DNA from 3 places in the Thalassorhabdus alkalitolerans genome. Region 2 is predicted to be linked to each of the others. Evidence: riboswitches for the same ligand, from Rfam matches in the RefSeq annotation. Region 2 holds a riboswitch; each other region holds the start of a gene.

Region 1 (6,959 bases), on a different contig from region 2:
ACATCGTAGATTTCCCGCTGCCGTTAGGTCCCACAATCCCGACAAATTCATTTGTATCTACATGTAAATTAATATTTTGCAGTATTTTTTCACCTGATAAATCTTTTGAAAGATCTTCTACTTTTACATGCATTATGATTCACTCCCAAACGAGTATGTACTTCTTCGCAAGAGCCAAATAAAAAACGGTCCTCCGCATAAGGCGGTTAGAATACCTATAGGCATTTCCTCAGGTGCAGCAATCAGCCTTGCTCCAATATCAGCCCATATTAGAAATACAGCTCCAAGCAAAGCACTGACCGGCAGCACCCTTTTATGGTCTGAGCCGATAAGCAGCCTCACAATATGGGGAATCATTAACCCTACAAAGCCAATGGCTCCACTGACGGCTACCAAAACCCCAGTAAGAAGAGCAGTAATAACTAAAAGGATCTTTCGGAATTGATCAATATTCATCCCTAACGTAGCTGCCGTCTCCTCTCCCATAAGGAGAAGATTTAATGAACGTGATTGAAACCAAAGAAAAAGAAACACAATAACAAGAGAAGCTAAGGGAATCGACAGGTTCCCCCAGGTTCCTCCGGCTAAACTGCCCATCAACCAGTAAAGAGCGTTTCGAATTCCTTCTTCTCTAGGCGCAGAAATAACAATGAAGCTCGTCACTGCACTCAATATCATAGAAATGGCTATGCCGGCTAGAAGGAGCCTCGCAGTAGAAATTCGTTTATTTACTTGCGCTAACATAAAAACCAGAACAATGGAAACTAATGCTCCTAAAAACGCAGCAAGTGAAAGAGCATATTGGCCAAATACACTGAAAGCTCCAAACAGAATCACCAAGGTAGCTCCAACAGAAGCACCTGAAGACACACCGAGAATAAAAGGATCGGCCAGGGAGTTTCGAACCAGGGCCTGGATAGCCACACCTACAATTGAGAGTCCTGCTCCTACCACAGCGCCCAAAAGCACTCTGGGCAAGCGGATATCCCAAACGATGTGTTCATGAGCAGGAGTCCACTCAGCTGTGATCCACGCATTCACAAACGGAACCTTCGAAACAATGATTCCCCATACTGCTTCAGGGGAAATAGCAACTGGTCCCAGCATTACCCCTGCAGTTATCGATATCAACAGTAATCCTAGAAGACCGCTGAGCCAAAGCATGTAGGTAACTTTATTCCTTTTTAGCTGTTTCTCCTCCATTTTATCTTTCCCTGATAAAGGGGTGGTCTCATAAGTTTTTGCTATACCGCTCATAAGAAGTCCCCTAATTTTCGTTAGCTATATCCGGGTAAAATCCTTCTGCCATCAACTCAAACGCTTCAGGAGCTCTGACTCCTTCAGCAGCAGCGGATAAGGGAACAACTACAAAATTCTCTTCTTGTATTGCTGTCACACTTTCCAAGGCATCATATGATAACAAAAATTCTTTTTTCTGCTCTGCTGTTGTTTCCCCGTAATCAACAATAACGATCCATTCAGGGTCCTCCTCAATCACCGCTTCCCAGCTTACGTTCCCCCAGTTTTGGTCCAAAGCATCAGAGAATATGTTAGTACCGCCTGCCATTTCAATTAAGTTTGTCATAAAAAATTGACTGCCAGTCATTGGCTCTTGTTCCCCGCTATCATATACAAATACCTTAAAGGGATCATCTGTATCCGGGTCTATTTGCGATTGAACGTCAGCAATCCGCTGATCCATAGCAGAGATTAATTCCTCAGCTCTTTCTTCCACTCTAAATATCTGGCCTATATTAGTAATATCCTGATATACATCATCAAGCGTCGGGCCAATCATTGAAGAAGACTCATGAAGATAAGGGGTGATCCCGTACTCAAGGAGCTGAGTAAAGGTTCCTATATTGTCCTCTGTAAAAGCACTTTCCCATCCTGCGTAAGCAAAATCAGGTTCAACATTTAAAAAAGGCTCCTGGGAAGGGTATTGATCTGCCAAAACAGGTACACTCTCATAGGCATCCTGGTATTCAGGATGTATGCCGTCATCTAAATATGCAGTCCCTGCCATATGGTCTTCAAGCCCTAGAGCGAGCATAACTTCTGTTACGTGCTGGTTTAATGTCACTGCACGCTGGGGTGCTTCTTCAAATGTAAGTTCTTCCCCATTGTTCTCAATGACCACTGCTTCATCCTGGGACAAAGAATCAGCCTCCGCTTCAGCAGCTCCGGTTTCAGTATCCCCCTCTGCTCCACATGCTGCCATAATAAGAGTTCCGATCAGTAAAAAAGACAACGGATATGTTTTGCTCCAATTCATTTTATTTCTCCTCCTCAGTAATCGCAAATAGTAATTATTACGATTTATATTTTGAATTATAAGGACACTTCCTCTTTTTGTAAAGATTTCTTTCCTCTTCATACCAAAGCGTGTTACTTGTGTACTTTTTACATTAACTGCAACCACTCCTTTACCAAAAAAATAAGCGTTTCTACCCCGGGGATCGGGTTAGAAACGCTTACTTCTCATCAAATATATCTGGAAGTCTTGTCACGCCTATTAAGGTTATATTCAAGTGAAGGCACACTTTAGTGCAGCATCTAACCACCTCCCTAATTCCCGTAGGTCAACAGTGATGTTGAAATAGGCAGGTCTCCTGACTTGGGGGTTATCCTCTCGTCCCTTCCCGGGTGTTACCCAGTGAGATTACTCGAGAAAGCCAATCATTACATTGGCCCCCTTACAGTGGCGGGTCCGTGCCGGAGTTTCACCGGACTTCCCTATTAAGCAGGCAGTATTTGCCTTGCACCTATTTCCATTGCATGTATAATTTTAGTAAATCGTATCATTGATTCCTTGCCTTGTCCATCTTCTCTTTTCCCAATCTAAAGTTTTATGTTCGTCTGTTTCGGATAATGAGTTTAAAAAGGTGAAATAATAATAAAAAGGAGGTAATAGGAATGGCGCACGATCACTCTGTTCATGAAAAACATTCCCACGAGCACAGCTTGTCTTGCGGGCACACTAAAATTAAACATGGTGACCATATTGATTATGTTCATGACGGTCACCTTCACCGCGAGCACAACGGCCACTGGGACGAATGTAAAATTTCAGTAACAGAAAGTAACCCTGACGAATGTGCCCCCATGAACTGCGGATGTACTCACAATGATGACTGCGGTCACGAGGTTGTTCCTCATGGCGATCACTATGACTTTATTGTCAATGGACGTCTGCACCATGTACATGGCTACCACTGTGATGACCACGGACCTGTAGAATTAGTAAAAATAGATTAGTGTCTTCTGCGGCTGTCCCATTAACGGGGCAGCCTTTTTGGTGTCATGAAGATTGTAAATGTCGTCCAGTATATACCACGCGTAGACATTTATCATCGTTGTATTTCACTGCCGGACAAAGCCTGTTATCAGGTTATCAAATAGTATTTCTTCTTTTGTTCAAAACATTATTTCATGTTCCTGCCAGAGGATCAATCCATATTCAGCTAAGTGATCGAAATGCATGAAGGAGTGCCGGAAAAAATAAAGAAAAGATATAACGGGGATGTGAAAATTAAATGTAAGCACAGGTAAATAGTAACAAGAGAAAGGAGGTACCATGTTGACTCGCTTCATCAGTTACTTCTTTGGTGTTTTTTATGTAGACTTGCTGTTTCATCAATATCAGGCTCAAGCTTTTGGGTTTCCTGCCCAAACGACGGGAGAAAGGCTGGGGGTTTTGGCTTTTGCCGGAGCAGTCACATTGCTTTTTTATTTTATCTCCTGGCGTTTCTTTCCGCCTTCTTTTTTCCATGGTGTCCTCATTGCCTCAGGCTTTTTTGCGACGTTTGATATTATCGTCATACATTGGATATTTCATCTTCATCGTCTTACATATGGCCCGGAAGCTTTTATTATTGAACTTCTGCTCGTTATCACAGGCTTTGGTATGCTTGCTTACGGTCTTATCAGAGAAAGGAAGACGATAATTGAGGAAAAGTACTATTAATAAATACCATCTTCCTTTACAAAAAAGGTCCCTTATACTCTTTTGTATAGAGAATAAGGGACCTTGATTAATTCTAATTAAGCATGAAAGTTCGTGCCATCGGTCACTGCTTCAATAACGCCTGCTCTAATCACAAAATCACCAAAATGCTCGCCTTCACTGCGTTCTTTAGCATACCTTGAAAGAAGTACTCTCAACTCACTTAGAATTTCTTCTTCCCCGATATTTTCCCGGTACATTTTGTTTAAGCGGCTGCCGTCAAAGGCTGCACCTAGGTACATATTGTACTTTCCTGGTGCCTTACCGATAAATCCTATTTCTGCAAGGGTAGGACGGCCGCAGCTGTTTGGACAGCCGGTCATCCGGATGGTGATCTCTTCATCACGAAGACCATTTTCATCCACGATTTCATCAATTTTATCGATCATAGAAGGTAAGTAACGCTCTGCCTCAGCCATAGCCAATCCACAGGTCGGCATGGCTACACACGCCATTGAACTTCGACGGAGTGCAGTATAATGCTTTCCTTCTGTTAAACCATATTGCTCAATCAACTCATTAATTTCTTTCTTTTTCTGGCTGGAGACGTCCGCAATGACAAGATTCTGGTTAGCCGTAAGGCGGAAATCGCCTCTGTGGACTTTCGCAATTTCACGCAGACCGGTCATCAGTTTGTAATCTTCATAATCAGCGATACGCCCGCCTTCTACATACAACGTGAAGTGCCATCTTCCTCTGATACCCTTCACCCAGCCGTAACGATCTCCGTTATGGTCAAAGGAATAAGGCTTTGCCTCTTCCAGGCTCCATCCAAGACGATTTTCAAGCTCTTCCACTACAGTATCAAGACCAAGACGGTCAACCGTGTATTTAAAACGTGCATTCTTACGGACGGAACGATTACCATAATCACGCTGAATGGTAATAATCTTTTCTGCTACATCGTAAATCTGCTCAGGTGTACAAAAGCCAATCACTTTAGCAACCTGGGGATAAGTTTCTGTATCGCCATGAGTCATCCCAAGGCCTCCGCCAATTGCTACATTAAATCCAATCAGCTTTCCATCTTCTACGATTGCAATGTAGCCTAAATCTTGAGAAAAGATATCAACATCGTTAGAAGGAGGTACAGCTACACCAATTTTGAATTTCCTTGGCAAATACAAAGGACCATACATTGGCTCTGTTTCTTCCTCTACGTCTGGTGTGCCGGCTACCATTTCTTCGTCCAGCCACAACTCATGATACGCTCGCGTTCGCGGCAATAAATCATCACTCAGCTTTTTGGACCATTCAAAGACCTCTGAATGAATTTCAGATTGATAGGGGTTAGGGTTACACATCACATTACGATTTACATCACCACAGGCTGCAATGGTATCCAGTAATGAATTATGGATGCCCTGAATCGTATTTTTCATGTTCCACTTTAAAATACCGTGCATTTGAAACGCCTGGCGAGTCGTAAGCTTCAATGTACCGTTCCCGTATTTCTGAGCCAGCTCATCCATAACCAGCCACTGGTTTGGTGTAGAGACTCCCCCAGGAGTTCTTACCCGAAGCATAAATTGATATGCTGGTTCAAGCTTTTGTTTCTGCCGCTCATTTCTTAAGTCTCTGTCGTCTTGCAGGTAGCTCCCGTGAAACTTCATTAAACGATTATCATCATCTGAAATCCCTGCACTTATGCGATCCAGCATTGTCTCTTTTAATGTTCCGCGTAAATAGTTGCTTTCTTCCTTAATACGTTCCACATCACTTGGCGGTCCGTCTGGTGCTTTTAATCTATCGTTCACCATGTTGATATTACTCCCTTCAATCCCAAATCAATATACATCTCGTTGATAACGTTTTTGCTGCTGCATATCGGCCAGGTACTCTTCCGCTTTTTCACGGCTCATACCGCCTTCTTTTTCAATGATTTCAATGAGTGTACTATGGACGTCGTGAGCCATCTTTTTCTCATCTCCGCACACATAGAACACTGCCCCTTCTTGAAGCCATTGGAACAATTCTTTGCTGTTTTCAAGCATCCGGTGTTGAACGTATACTTTTTCATCGGTATCCCGTGAAAATGCTACATCCATCTTTGTTAATACTCCCTCACTCAGCCAATTTTGCCATTCAGTCTGATAAAGGAAATCCGTAACAAAGTGCTGTTCTCCAAAGAATACCCAGGACTTTCCTTCCGCACCGATTTCTTCTCTTTCCTGCATAAAGGAGCGGAAAGGAGCAATGCCTGTCCCTGGTCCCACCATAATGATAGGCGTTTCCGGGTTCTCTGGCAGCTTGAAGTTTTGGTTATTCTGAACGTAAACCGGAACAGTGTCTCCCGGCTGGAGACGCTCGGAGCATAAAATAGAGCATACGCCGTTTCTCTCACGCCCGTGGGCTTCATAACGAACAGCGCCAATTGTCAGATGCACTTCATCTGGGTATGCGTTCAAGCTGCTTGAAATAGAGTACAAACGGGCTGGAATTTTCCGTAAGATCGATACAAACTCTTGAGGAGATGCATTCCATGGTCCAAAGTCACGGACTAAGTCTATTAAGTCGCGTCCGTTAATATATTCTTTTGCTTTGTCTTCATTTCCAGGAGCTAAAAGCTCATTCAAGTTCTCATTATCAGAAAAGCCAGTTGCTTTTTCAAGAAGCGGCTTTGACAACACTGTAATTTCAAAGTTCTTAGTAAGGGCTTCTTTGAGCGTTAGATTTTCCCCTTTTACTTCCACTGTCTCGTCAGGATTCCATTTCAGTTCTTCCAAAAGCTCACTAACAAGAGCAGGATCATTTACAGGATATACCCCTAGGCTGTCTCCTGGTTCGTAAACAAGCCCAGAGCCTTCAAGAGACAATTCCAGATGTCTTGTTTCTTTATTAGAACCGCGGCCATTTAAATTAATGTTTTCCAGCACTTCTGCCTGAAACGGATTTGACCTGGAGTAATTCGTTTCAACAGCCTGCGGTGCTGCAACTGTTGCGGAAGGAGTAG
Region 2 (6,959 bases):
GCCTCCGCAAATGAAAGTCATCATCGCTCTTTCCATCCTTGCAGGGCTGCCAGGAGACGGTTGTTTTCTTCATTCTTTTTTACTGCCATTCGTATGTAGCTCCCATTCAAACCAGAGAAATTGTAGGTGTGTCGCACATGAATTCCTTTCTCGGACAGGAAGGTAATCAAAGGTAATAAATCTTTAGCAGGGTCTTCTCGAAGAAGGTAATAGTTTACAGTTGCAGGAGAAATGACAAAGCCCAGTTCTTCCAGTTTGGTTTTCATCCGCTCACGCTCTGTGGCAATCATGTTTACTGATGCGTCTGTAAAACTCTGTTCTTTGAATGCTTGTTTTATCGCGCATCCCGCTATATTATTTACGCTCCATGCAGGCATAAGCTTCTCTGCTTGTCTTACTTTATCAGGTGAAGCAATCAGATACCCCGCTCTTAACCCGGGTATTGAAAACATTTTTGTCATTGAACGGATAATGATCAGGGTGGGGAAGGTGTGTCTCCAGGATAATAAATGGCGATGATTAACGGTAAAATCGTAAAATGCTTCATCGCAGACTATATCAATATCCCTATCATGACAGGCTTGAAACATTTGTCGCAGCAGTTCCTCCCCATAGGAAACACCAGTGGGGTTATTGGGATGAGAGAAAAACACGGCATCAACACTGGAAAGTGCCCCAAGAAAATCATGCAGGGAAGGCTGCCACTGGTTTTCTTCTTGGGCCATGATTGTTTTAATCCTTGCTTCGTTTGCCTCTAAAGCCGTGCGGTATTCTGCAAAGGAAGGCTCTATTAAGAGTACGGTTTTATCTTTATATAATCGGGCAAGAAGAAAGATAATCTCCGATCCCCCGTTGCCAGCTAACACTTCCTCTTTCCTTACTCCTGCAGCTTCTGCTATAGCCTTTCTTACATCCTCGCCCTGGGGGTGAGGATAATAAAAGGCTGCTTCCATCCAGGACGGCCATAACTCTCTAAACGAATCAGGTGGTCCAAAGGGATTCGTGTTTACACTGAAATCAAGAATGTCCTGGGGTACTGAGGTACCAAGTCTTCTGGCTAATTCATTTGGCATCGCTCCGTGTTCAGGCCAATGCATAGACAACTCCTCCTATTAACCAGCAAAAAAGTATAAATACTGCTACTGTCTTTTTCATGATATGAACGGCTTCTAAAATTCGATCAGGAGCAAGTTCTTTTGTTCCCCTGCCAAAATGAGGCCTGGATACCATTTTACCGTGATACCTAGTCTCCCCGCCAAGAGTAACACCTAGTATGTATGCCATGGCAGCTTCCCCATACCCGCTGTTTGGGCTGTCATGAAGCTTTGCGTCTCTCATGGTTCCTTTCATGCTTTCGAAAGTAGAGAGAGGTTTGCCAGCGCCAGCACTTATCACCATTAATAAAGCAGTCAGCCGTGCCGGAACAATATTTGCCAGATCATCTGCCCTGGCAGCTGCCCAGCCAAAATGAAGGTATTTGCTTGTTTTGTAACCGACCATTGCATCACACGTATTAATGACACGATAAAGGTAAGCAAGAGGAGCTCCTCCAATAAGGGCATAGAAGAGAGGCGCTGTTACACCGTCAGACGTATTTTCGCCCACACTCTCCACAGCCGACCTTACCATATCCTTTTCTTGCATCGTCTCTGTATCCCGGGAAACGATCATCGCAGTCTGTCTGCGAGCCTCATTTGTGTCTCCCTCTCTTAGAGGCTTGGCAATATTTTCAGCCGCTTTTTCTAAACTTCTCTGTCCGATCGCAAGCCAAATCAGCACAGTCTCAGTAAGTACACCAACGACTGGATGGATGCTGTAAGCGACAACAACAGCGGCTGATATGACACCAAGGGTACAAAGGCAGACAATAAAAAGGAGAACTCCCCCTCTGGCTTTTAAAAAAGTGCCCTTATTTAATTTCTTTTCTAAAAAAGAAATGAGAGTACCCATTACTACCACCGGGTGCGCTTTTGAATGAGGATCACCCAGGAAACGATCGAGCAGCACCGCTCCGGTCAGTGCCATCAAATGATACATCATCAAGCCATTGTTTCCTTCCTGCGAAAATAGGCAGAAAGCGATTCTGTCACAGCTTCATAAACCCCTCTTCCGATTTGGCGGCCAAGAGGCGTAACCGTTCCCCCATACTCATGCGTCTTTCCCTGCTGGCTTGCCGCCACCACGATACTATCCGTAGACGTGCCTGTCGCAATCGTTTTTGTTCTCTCATCCATTATCCCGAAGTCTGCAAGAGATTTTGCTTTCGCTTCCGTAGCGGTCATTAAAGCCTGAACAAAGGCGGCATCAGGAAGCGTGCCGTCTATAAACACCCACATATTAATTGTGCCCGCTGTTTCTTTAACGGATTGATGAGTATGTGCTCGAGCTGCATCAACGGCATTGGAGGTGCCTGCCGTTACCATGATCAGCAAATCTGCATCCTCAGTAGAAAATCTGCGGAAGGCGGCGTCTTCCAGAACAGCTGCGGTCATCATGCCTACAGTATCTGCATCGTCAATATCTCTTTGTTGTAAGAACTGACGAAACTCTTCTTCCGTATTATCACAATGATAATCATAAGGGACGTGCCGGTTAACAAAATGGCTGGCCCATCCTATTCCTGATCCGATAACTGCTGAAGAACAAGTTTTAAAGGGAAACGGTACACTAAGGTGAATGATTTCCTCAGTTGTCTTCTTTTCAATATTTGTCAGCACGTTCATAGATCTCTCCTCTTTACTAGGAGTAAGTGAAAGAAGGGGGCTGGGTACATCCGGATGTTCCTTTCGTGTAATGGCCGTTTCGTAAACTTCCTCCAGCAGATTTCCTTCCATCACCTTGGCAGGGGGACCGAGAGCCTTTTCTTTCCCTTTATCCATGAGAAGCACTCTGTGACAATACATAGAAGCCATATTTAAATCGTGGAGAACTGCCACTACCGTTAACCCTTTTTCACGTGTCCAGCTTTTCAGCGTGTCGAGCAGGCTCATTTGAAAAGAAACATCCAAATGATTGGTAGGCTCATCAAGCAATAATATGTCTGGTTCCTGGGCCAGCGCTCTGGCAAGCATTACTCTTTGCTTCTCACCGCCGCTTAACTGGCTAACCGACTTCTCCGCAAAGTGAAGGACATTGGTTTCCTGCATTGCTTGGTGGATGACTTCTTCATCAGCTGATGTGGTTAAACCAAGCCACCCCTTTTGATAAGGATATCTCCCAAGCTCCACAACCTGTCTGACACTATAGGAGAAGGCAGTCTCTGCATGCTGGGGGAGTACCGCCATTTTTTTTGCCAGTTCTTTCGAGGAGTAATCCATAATATCCTTGTCACCGAGAAGAACTCTTCCTGAAGAGGAAGAAAGGGCGGCATGAAGGATTTTTAATAACGTGGACTTTCCGCTTCCATTTGGACCTAGTATTCCAAAGATTTCCCCTTTGTTAATGTTAAGGTTAATGTCCTTTACGACATCTTCTTTATTTGTATAACCACCGGAGATATGTTCAATCGTCAGCACGTTTCTGCACCTCCTTTTCTGCTTAAAGCTTTTTGCGTTCTCTCAGGAGAAGCAATCCAAAAACAGGAGCACCAATGATTGCTGTTAATACACCAATAGGGAGTTCCGTCGGGGCAATCAGAGTCCTTGCTGCCATGTCTGTTAATACGAGAAATCCCCCTCCTATCAGTAGCGATAACGGTAAATGATGACGGTGGTCAGCTCCAAACAACAGACGGACCAGGTGAGGTATAACCAGTCCGACAAATCCAATCGTTCCTGAGACCGCTACTGCTGACCCTGTTAACAAGGATGCTCCAAGTAAGATGGAAATCTTTCTTGCTTCTGTATTTACTCCTAACGTTTTAGCTGTCTCTTCACCAAAAACCATTGCATTCAGTTCTCTGCTGTTTGCAAACAAAATAACAGCTCCTGTTATAAAGAAAGGAAGCATAAGAAGGACATGACTCCACCCTCTCATTGATACACTCCCCATCAGCCAGGTTATGATCTGGCGAAGTTCCTCACCTGTTAATGCAATCAAAAGAGACATCAACGATCCTAGAAATGAACTGAATATGATTCCGGCTAAAATAATAGTTTCTGTAGCTAAATTCTTTTGCACAATCCTGGCAAAAAACAGGACTAGAAAAAGAGTCAAAAATCCGGAGATCACACTGACAAAAGGAAGAGTAAAAGCTCCAATCAGCGGGAGAGAAAGCCCAAGAAAAAGAACAATCACAGCACCAAGAGCTGCCCCGGATGATACACCCAGTGTGAATGGATCTGCCAGGGGATTTTTTAAAAATCCCTGAAAAGCAGATCCTGCCATGGCTAGAGACGCCCCTACCAAAAGGGCAAGAGTTACGCGAGGAAGACGGATATCCAAAATAATGTTTCGCGTAACGGAATCGATGTCAGCGCCTAGTGGTATCCCGGCACCTTCCTGAAGAAGAACTATCACTGTCGTTGAAAAAGGAATTCCAATACTGCCAATTGAAATACCAATAATAAGGGCTGCAAAAAGGAAGAGAACACTCCCTCCATAAGCAGCCCACTTTTTTTTATTCGTTGTTAAAGACATCAGGATAAACCAGCTCAGCAATTGCTTCAGCACCGTCTACTAAACGAGGTCCTGGTCTTGTAACTTTATCTGCATGTACATCGTAAATTCTTTCATTTTCTACAGCTGGAATGTCACTCCAGCCTGATCGTGAAAGAATTTCTTCTTCAGGATCTTCCACATAAAAACCATAGGTTGTAATGATCACATCGGGATTTAAGGCGATAACATCTTCTTCACTGTACTGAACCCACCCCTCTTCATTTTGGGCAGCATTTTCAGCATTGATCATTTCCAGAATCTCATGTAAAAAGGTGTTTGTACCAGTAGTATAAATTTCTGGAGCCGGCCCCACCTCAAGCCAGACTGTTTGTCTTTCATCCTCGGATATTTCCTGGGCTTGTTCCTGGAGCTCGTTAACACCTTCCTGCATCTCAGCTACAAGCGTTTCAGCCTCCTCATACGTCCCTGTGGCCGCACCGATCATTTCAATTGAATCGTAAGCATCATCAAAGCCAGAAGCTTCATTTACAAATAAAACGGTTATATCTGCCTCCTGCAATTGATTGAAACCTTCCTCACTGAAGTGAGCGGATGACTCATGAGCCAGAACAAGATCAGGCTCTAATGACAAAATGGTTTCCACATCGAATTCCATCCCGCCTACACTCTGAATATCATTCACTTCTTCCGGGTATGTATCGTTGTCAGTAACTCCCACAATGCGATCTCCGGCTCCTAATGCAAAAGCAGTCTCTGTATTGCTCGGAATCAAGCTGACAATTCTTTGAGGCTCTTCCTCAATTGTAACTTCTTCACCAACAGCATCTTCAATCGTCACTGGAAAATCGGCTTCTGCACCGTCTTCTCCGTCGGCATCAGTGTCTTCTTGCGGCTCCTCAGCTGCCTCTTCTTCCATAGATTCTTCAGTCGTATCCTCGGCAGCTTCTTCTCCTGTATCCTCTGTCTCTCCGCATGCTGCTAAACTCATTACTAAAAGTACTGACGTACCCATTACCCATTGTTTTCTCACTCTTTGTCTCTCCTTTTACTTTCCGTTCTTTCTCTATAATGGTGAAAGGACTCGATACGGCAGCTTTTCCTGTTTTTTGGTCAATAACATCCTATAGATGCAAAAAAAAGCTCCCCTTTTTCAAAAAGGAGAGCATACATGTGTATAACCTAAGTCACTGTAAGACAGCCGTAAGGCAGTTACCACGTCTGCTTCCACCTTTTCCTCGAAGGCCTGGCATATATTCATCTAAGGCAGGTCTCCTGACTTCCGCGTTCTGGATCAGCCTGCCTTCCCAACCTGCTTCTAGCAGACAGTGGCTTGATAGGCGTTCCACGCGTATACAGTGGCGGGACCGTGCCGGATTTTCACCGGGCTTCCCTTTTAACATTTCCCTTGATAGGAAATTGACCATAGATGTGAACGGTATTTTGTTTTCTCCATATTCAAAGTATACAGGATATTTTTTGTTTGAAAAGATGCTTTTTCAGCAAATTTTTCATTTTCCCTTTATTTCTCCTTATGGCAAATAAAAATTTGTCGAGGAGATGTGGCGGTTTGGTAAGGGGAAGCATCATAATCCCCAAAGTGAGATTGAATAGTGAAACCGCTGCTTTCAAGCATACTTTTAAGCTCCTCTGAAGAATAAAGCTTCACTCGTTCCAGGTATTCTCTTTTAGACTCATTTTCGTAAATTGTAATCGTTTTCGCAACAAACCCATTCTCAATTTTCCTCTGCTGCCTGATGCGAAGGCCGTCCTTATTTGATTCATCCACTGCTACTAGGTTTTTCGTAACATACTCAGGATTTAAATAGTCAAATAAAAACCAGCCCCCAGGCTTTAATGCTTGATAGGCATTTTTAAAAACAAGCTCATTTTCTTCATCATCCGGAAAATAACCAAAACTTGTAAATAAATTAAATACAGCATCATATTCATTGCGAAATTGAATATTTCTTACATCCGCACGCATGTATTTAATGGAAAGATCACTGGTCAAGTCAATCGCTTTTTTCAATAAAACAGCTGATAGATCAACCCCGGTTACGTCAAAATCCTTACGGGCAAGCCATCGGCAATGGCGTCCATGACCACAGCACAGATCCAGCACTGTCATCTTTTTTTGAAGAGGAATATAGGACATTAATGCTTCAAGCTCCCGAGCTGCTTTTTGTTCATCCCTGTGATCATAAATTCTCAGGTAGTCTTCCTGAAAGCTTTCTTCGTACCATTCTCTCAATGTGCCCCCTCCTTTCCCTGAACTTTTGTATGGAGCTTGTAAGTGTTCATCGGACAAAGACTGAGAGGGCTTTCAGCCTGTGCTGCCCTCTCCCTTCTTTATTACCATGCCAAAATAATTCTCTTTTCAACAGCACTACGAAGACAAA
Region 3 (6,959 bases), on a different contig from region 2:
GCCTGATGAGATTATTGAGGAAATTAATGAAATAACGGCTTTTGTTAAAGAAAATGAAAAGGTAGGAGCGATAGGGATAGGAAGCCCTGGCCCTTTAGATCCTTGGAAAGGTGTTATAAAAAGTCCCCCAAACCTGCCTGGATGGGAGAACGTTCCCTTAAAAGAAATGATGGAACAATACTGGGGAGTTCCTGTATTTGTTGAAAATGATGCAAATTGTGCTGCTCTTGCAGAAGCTGTGAAGGGTATAGGCGCTGATGCTGAGAGTATATTCTACCTTACAGTTAGCACAGGCGTTGGAGGCTCTTATATTGTAAACAAGGAAATCATTCATGGGAAAGATGGATTTTCAGGGGAAGTCGGTTATATGATGATGAATTCCGGCAAAAGCTTTAAAGATGCAGTAAGCGGAAAAGCATTGGAGAAGCAATGCCAAAGTGCGGGTATACCAGGAAATGTAAGACAACTCTTTTATTTAGCTGAAGTGGAAAAGGAAGAAATTTCAGCGGGAATTGTGGATCAATTTACTACAAACCTGTCTATACTGCTCGCGAATGTCATCTTTTTATTAAACCCTGAGAAGCTCATCTTGGGAGGAGGGGTGATGGCTTCTTCATCATACTTTTTAGGCCAGCTCAAGGAAAAGACAAATCATTTGGTCTACCCGAAATTTAAGAAAGAGGCCGAGATTTACGATGCCTTGTCGGGGCAAAAGGCAGGAGCGATAGGGGCCGCTCTCCTCCCCCATTACAGATAGACCTCACTTATTTTACCCTCCTTCAAATAAAATGCGGCTAATAGCTAACATTATAAAAGGAGGGGGTGAAGAGGGTGAGCCATAAAAACACAAAGAAAAGTGGAAGCTCGTTTATAAACGAGGCCTACCGTTCACAAAAAAGCCCAGATGAACCTGGAAGTACAGAGCCGGCAAAAGAAAGATCATTTCAGCAAAAAAAGAAGTAGATAAAAAAGGGTGGTCTCAATGAGAATTTTTTGAGACCGTCTTTTTTTCATAGGTTCTGTCAAAGTTCCAAGTTATATTTGTCATGTCGAAGAGTGGCCCCTTTGGAAAAAGCAGGAGTCGAACGAAAATAGACAGTAAGCCGAAAGGATTTGGGTAAATGTATAATGCCTAAATGAGCTCCTGATATTCTGAGTCACGCATACCAGTACATGGGGCGCACCAATGAAAAAATCGTGGACCGGGGATTATTCTTACACAAAGAAGGGAAAATACAAGCTGGAAATAAGACTTATGCTTGAGTAGAAGGGGAGAAACCATGGATAAAAAGGGGACACTGGCAGAGGCTTTATCGCTGCATTTTTGGCAGTCGGTAGACCAGCAAATCAGAAAAGATCACACTGTACAAAAGGAACTGTATCATTACACCGGTTTAGATAGTTTAATGGGCATGGTAGAAACAAACAATTTGTGGATGAGCAGAGGAACCTTTTTAAATGACTCAAATGAACTTATTTATATAGAAGGAATTATTAATAAAGTATTGGGACAGGTCGAAAATAAGCTGACGGATAACTTTGGGGAAGATACATATATACAGGAACTGAAAAAGTTATTTATTTTAGAATTAAAACAGACATGGCAAAGGTTTATGGAGAAGATAGACCTTGACGATTTTGAGGTATATATATTCTCTCTGACCGAAAATAAAGACTCTTTGGCTCTTTGGTATAACTACGCAAAAGGCGACGGATACAATATCGGCTTTTCCTCTGGTGACATGCTGAAAAAAATAAATGATTTTTCCAGTCATTTTGCCCGTGAATATACCTTAGTGTATGGAAGGGTAATATACGACAGAAGAGAACAAGAACAAATAGTTATGGATTTTCTCATGGAAACCTTTCAATATCTATCCCATCTTCACCCTCAGTATACGCTGCAAGAAATCGGGGGAGAGCTGTCAGAACATTTCTTTTCTATACTAGCAACTTGTTCGATCTTTTTTAAGGATGAGGCTTTTAAAAGTGAAGAAGAATATCGAATTGCTCTTCCACGAAAGCTCACTACCAAAGAGAGGGGCCCAGAGGTTTTCTTCCGGGCTTCAAATGGAGTAATCATCCCGTTTATTACGATTCATTTTCCAGAGAAACTTCCTATAAAACGTGTGACCATCGGTCCGAAAAATAACATAGACATTGCTAAAGCAGGTATGGAGTATTACTTAAAAAGTAAGGGATATGAAACGGAGAGGATGGTTATTAGTAAGTCCGTTGCTTCACTGAGGTATTAATTCTTTTATGCAGGGGTTAGTGTAGGTAATATAAATGTATTTTCAGCGAATAGGAAAAGAAAAACAACGCAGCCTTAGACTTTTCGGGTATTACGACAAAATGTGATAATTGACGTCAAATGCTCCCCCCATGTAATAGTAGAGATGCTTTACATTTGAAGAAATAAATTAATAATCTATGGATCTATGAACTTGCTAAATTGGGATAAGTCATGTAGTATGAATGTAGAATTTCACAAGATATTGTGTTTTTTGTTATCGAGAAAACTATATATTGTTTGCCTTGAGATGAGATGCCATTTGGCGTAAAAGGGAATTTGGTGAAAATCCAAGACTGCCCCCGCAACTGTAAGTGCTGACGAAATGAGTCGTATCCACTGTATAAATAAACTTGATCGGTTTTTATACGGGAAGGAGCTCATGGACGGAAGACGCACAAGTCAGGAGACCTGTCTTATCTTAAGATGTTTCACCTTCTTCGGGGATTGAGAAGATGAAACGGTGGCACAGGGAAAGACCAAAGTATCTTTCTCCATTACTTGCTATCGTTTCATCCGCTCACATTAATTTGAGCGGATTTTTTAATTCGAAAAAATATCAGGAGCGGTGAGACGACAACGGCCAGCTTAGAATAAAGCAGGAATAAGGAGGAAGAAAATGACAGTACATGTTAAAGAGGAATTACATGAAGTGATGGATACAATTGATAAAGCTTTTGATCGTTACAATTTTAATGCAAAGGAAATCAAAGAATATATTACATCTTTTACAGGAACGGATAAAGACGTGAACCATCAAGCTATGCTCTATGCATTAAATCAAATACAAATGGACCAGCCAGACTGGACGTTTGTTGCAGCACGGCTGTATTTAAATGAACTATACAAGCAGGCGGCTTTACATAGAGGGTACAGCACGGCGGAGAGACGATATGGAAGCTTGTATAAGCTAATGAAAACGTTACGTGAGAAAGGAATCTATTCCGATCATTTGTTAGCAGCATATTCTGAACAGGAAATTAAGGAATTAGAACGGGAAATTGAACCCAAGCGAGATGAGTTGTTTACTTACATAGGTTTATTTTTACTGGCAGACCGGTATTTAGCGAGAGATCATGAGGGGAAAGTATTTGAGCTGCCGCAGGAGCGGTTTATGATCATTGCGATGACCCTTATGCAGAAGGAAGAAAAAAACAAAAGGCTGGAAAAAGTAAAGGAAGCATATTGGGCACTAAGCAATTTATATATGACGGTTGCGACTCCTACTTTATCTAATGCAGGAAAAAGTTTTGGTCAATTGTCTTCTTGTTTTATAGATACAGTTGATGACTCACTTGACAGTATTTACCTGAATAACTGGGACATTGCCCGCCTCAGCAAGGATGGCGGTGGGATTGGCATTTATTATGGGAAGGTAAGAGCTTTAGGATCAGATATAAAGAAGTTTAAAGGTAATTCCTCTGGAGTGGTACCGTGGATCAGGCTGATTAATGACACAGCTGTGAGTGTGGACCAGCTGGGACAGCGTCAAGGGGCGGTGGCTGTTTATTTAGACTTATTCCACAAGGACATTATGAACGGTTTTCTTGACTTAAAAACAAATAATGGTGATGAAAGAAGGAAAGCTCACGATATTTTTACCGGGGTTACGATACCTGACCTATTTATGCATAAGTTACAGGAGACAGATGAGAACGGAAGAAGCATAGGCGAATGGCATGTGTTTTGTCCTCACCAGGTGAAACAAATCATGGGCTGGAAGAGTGAAGATGGCACTCCGGTTGGTCTTGAAGACTTTTATGACGAAGAAGACCGTAAATATTTTACAGAAAAGTATGAAGAAGCAGTCAATCACCCTCTTCTTCCGCGAAAGACCTACCGAGCCATGGATATCATGGCAAGAATTATGGTGGCACAGCTGGAAACAGGAACACCTTACATGTTCTACCGGGATGAAGTAAATCGTCAAAATCCAAACAAGCATTTGAAAGGGGAGGGAAGAACCTCTATCTATTGCAGTAATTTATGCACAGAAATTACACAAAATATGTCACCTTCCCCTATTAGTCAAGAGTATGAAGACGAAGAGGGAAACATTGTTATTGTCCGTAAACCAGGAGATTTTGTGGTGTGTAATTTATCTTCTATTAATCTTCCGTCAGCAGTAAGGGATGAGGTCTTAGAAAGGCTGATACCTATTCAGATGAGGATGCTTGATAATGTCATTGACTTAAACAACATTCCAGTGGGTCAGGCGCAAGTTACCAACAGAAAGTACAGAGCGGTGGGTCTTGGAACGTTTGGCTGGCATCACCTTTTGGCATTAAAAGGAATCCAGTGGGAATCTGAGAAGTCTGTGGAATACGCAGATAAAATATACGAAGACATTGCCTATCACACGATTCAATCTTCCATGGAATTGGCAAAAGAAAAAGGGGCTTATAGTAAATTTCAAGGTTCTGAGTGGGAAACAGGTCTTTATTTTGAGCGAAGAGGCTATACGTCAAAACGGTGGCAGGAATTACAGGAAGAGGTGGCTGCTACTGGAGTGAGAAACGGATGGATGATGGCTGTAGCTCCTAATTCTTCTACTGCCAAAATCGGTGGATCCACAGATGGAATTGACCCGTTGTACGCAGTGGAATTTGCTGAAGAAAAGAAGAACTTTAAGTTTAAGGTAACAGCTCCAGACTTAAATCACCATACGTATCTCTATTACCAACGGGCCCGCCATGAACTGGACCAGATTTGGAGCATCAGGCAAAACGCTGCCAGACAGCGCCATGTTGATCAGTCAATAAGCTTTAATATTTATGTCCGTCATGACATTAAGGCTAAAGAGTTGCTCAACCTTCATTTTGAAGCCTGGAAACAGGGGTTGAAAACCACCTATTATGTACGGAGCACTTCCCAGTCAGAAATTGAAGAGTGTGAAGCTTGTCACAGCTAACTTAACCTATTTTAGGAGGGATCGAAATGTCCTCATTGTCAAAAGTGAAATTAATGAATCCAGCAGCCCCGAATAAATCTACAGGCATTATTAATGGACAGTCTTCAGGACTGCTTAACTGGAATGATATAGCTTATCCACAAATGTATGAGTTATATCAGACTCTCCTTTCGAACTTCTGGAAGGCTCAGGAAATTAATATGCAGGATGATATTAAACAATGGGATCATTTAAGTGATGTTGAAAAAGATGTGTTCCTGAGAATCAATACTCAGCTTGCCTCATTGGACAGCCTGCAAACTCCAACCATGAGCCAGGTAATGGATTATGTGACAGATTCCAGCTTTAAAGCAATTTTTGCGGTTGTAGCCCAGCAAGAAGCTGTCCATAACGAGTCCTACTCTTATGTGTTGAGTTCCCTTGTTCCTTTACGTGAGCAGAATGAAAGGTTCAACCAGGCCAAAGAGGATCCTATTGTTCGCAAAAGAAATCAATTGATTTTAGAGGCCTACGAGAGTTTTCGTGAAGAGCCGACACCACAAGCGCTCTTTAAATTAGCCATTAATTCAATTAATTTAGAAGGTATTTATTTTTATGCTGGTTTTGCTTTTTTCTATCACTTGGCCCGTCAGCAAAAAATGCTGAAAACAAGCACGATGATTAGTTATATTCAGCGGGATGAAATGCAGCATGCGTACTTTATTTCTCAGTTTGTACGGATTTTGCTGGCGGAAAATCCCGAGCTCCATACAGACAAGAACATTTCCTATGTCTATGACACCATTGGGCATGCCGTCGAACTGGAAAAAGAATGGGCACATTACATTCTTAAAGAGGTCGAAGGTATCGATTTAGATGAATTTGAAGAATATGTAGAGTATTTAGCAAATAAACGTCTGCGGCAATTAGGACTGAACAATCTGTATGAAGAAAAGGACAACCCTATGCCGTGGATCCAAGTATACAGCGACGAAATGATCAATGAAACGAAATCAGATTTCTTTGAACAAAAATCAAGAACCTATTCGAAAGTTACTCAGTCAAATGGATTTGATGAGCTGTAAGGTACCATGAAAGCGGCTGTTATTTACGCATCAGTGACCGGGAACACCGAAGAGCTGGCAGAAATGATTAAGAAGTATTTGGAAATGCGAGACATCGACGTAGTCTCTTATCCTTCAGCCCTCTTTCCATTATCACAGCTTCAGGACTTTCAGATCGTAGCAGTTGGGACATACACCTGGGGAAATGGGGAAATTCCCCGTGAAATGAGAGACCTCTATACTGCCTTTGAGGAATATGGAAGCAAGAAACTGACCACTGGGGTGTTTGGAACAGGCGACAGCTTGTTTCCGAGATACTGCGGAGCAGTCAATGAATTCCGGGACATGCTGTACGTATGTACGAATCTAGCCGTCACGTTAAAAGTGGAGCTTACACCTCAGAAAAAGGATGATCAGCGGTGTAAAAGATTCGTAGATTCCCTCGTAAAAAAACAAAGGGAGAGTGAAAGAAATGAGCGTTTTTGAACGTTTGGAAGCAAGGCGGGCAGTGCGAAGTTACATACCCAAAGAGGTAGAAAAAGAAAAAATAGAATCCCTGCTCTATGCAGCTACCCTGGCTCCAAATGATAGAATGAGAGAGCCGTGGAGTTTTTATGTGATACAGGGGAAGGCCAAGAAAGAATATGAATCTTTAGCTTATGAATATTTACAAGAACGTTTTCCAACAAAGCCAAAGCTAGTAGACAGTTCC

The links. A riboswitch is a leader RNA that binds a small molecule or an ion and turns the genes downstream of it on or off. The one in region 2 is predicted to bind cobalamin.
Region 1: another riboswitch for cobalamin. It lies ahead of ACFPU1_RS12775 (ABC transporter substrate-binding protein); the one in region 2 lies ahead of ACFPU1_RS15390 (ABC transporter substrate-binding protein).
Region 3: another riboswitch for cobalamin. It lies ahead of ACFPU1_RS09075 (ribonucleoside-diphosphate reductase subunit alpha); the one in region 2 lies ahead of ACFPU1_RS15390 (ABC transporter substrate-binding protein).

Annotation. Positions count from the first base shown of each region.
Region 1 is NZ_JBHSOZ010000005.1:378,237-385,195, forward strand. It holds gene ACFPU1_RS12765 (heme ABC transporter ATP-binding protein) at 1-133, opposite strand, end outside; gene ACFPU1_RS12770 (FecCD family ABC transporter permease) at 133-1,164, opposite strand; gene ACFPU1_RS12775 (ABC transporter substrate-binding protein) at 1,268-2,275, opposite strand; cobalamin riboswitch at 2,586-2,784, opposite strand; gene ACFPU1_RS12780 (hypothetical protein) at 2,917-3,258, shown strand; gene ACFPU1_RS12785 (DUF2243 domain-containing protein) at 3,578-3,967, shown strand; gene cysI (assimilatory sulfite reductase (NADPH) hemoprotein subunit) at 4,045-5,766, opposite strand; gene ACFPU1_RS12795 (assimilatory sulfite reductase (NADPH) flavoprotein subunit) at 5,794-6,959, opposite strand, start outside.
Region 2 is NZ_JBHSOZ010000010.1:80,404-87,362, reverse strand. It holds gene ACFPU1_RS15415 (bifunctional adenosylcobinamide kinase/adenosylcobinamide-phosphate guanylyltransferase) at 1-24, opposite strand, end outside; gene ACFPU1_RS15410 (pyridoxal phosphate-dependent aminotransferase) at 21-1,097, opposite strand; gene cbiB (adenosylcobinamide-phosphate synthase CbiB) at 1,084-2,040, opposite strand; gene ACFPU1_RS15400 (heme ABC transporter ATP-binding protein) at 2,040-3,515, opposite strand; gene ACFPU1_RS15395 (FecCD family ABC transporter permease) at 3,538-4,578, opposite strand; gene ACFPU1_RS15390 (ABC transporter substrate-binding protein) at 4,559-5,590, opposite strand; cobalamin riboswitch at 5,806-6,000, opposite strand; gene ACFPU1_RS15385 (class I SAM-dependent methyltransferase) at 6,080-6,811, opposite strand.
Region 3 is NZ_JBHSOZ010000003.1:1,287,833-1,294,791, reverse strand. It holds gene ACFPU1_RS09090 (ROK family protein) at 1-757, shown strand, start outside; gene ACFPU1_RS09085 (hypothetical protein) at 832-963, shown strand; gene ACFPU1_RS09080 (DUF2971 domain-containing protein) at 1,281-2,255, shown strand; cobalamin riboswitch at 2,530-2,726, shown strand; gene ACFPU1_RS09075 (ribonucleoside-diphosphate reductase subunit alpha) at 2,913-5,204, shown strand; gene ACFPU1_RS09070 (ribonucleotide-diphosphate reductase subunit beta) at 5,231-6,268, shown strand; gene ACFPU1_RS09065 (flavodoxin domain-containing protein) at 6,275-6,733, shown strand; gene ACFPU1_RS09060 (nitroreductase family protein) at 6,720-6,959, shown strand, end outside.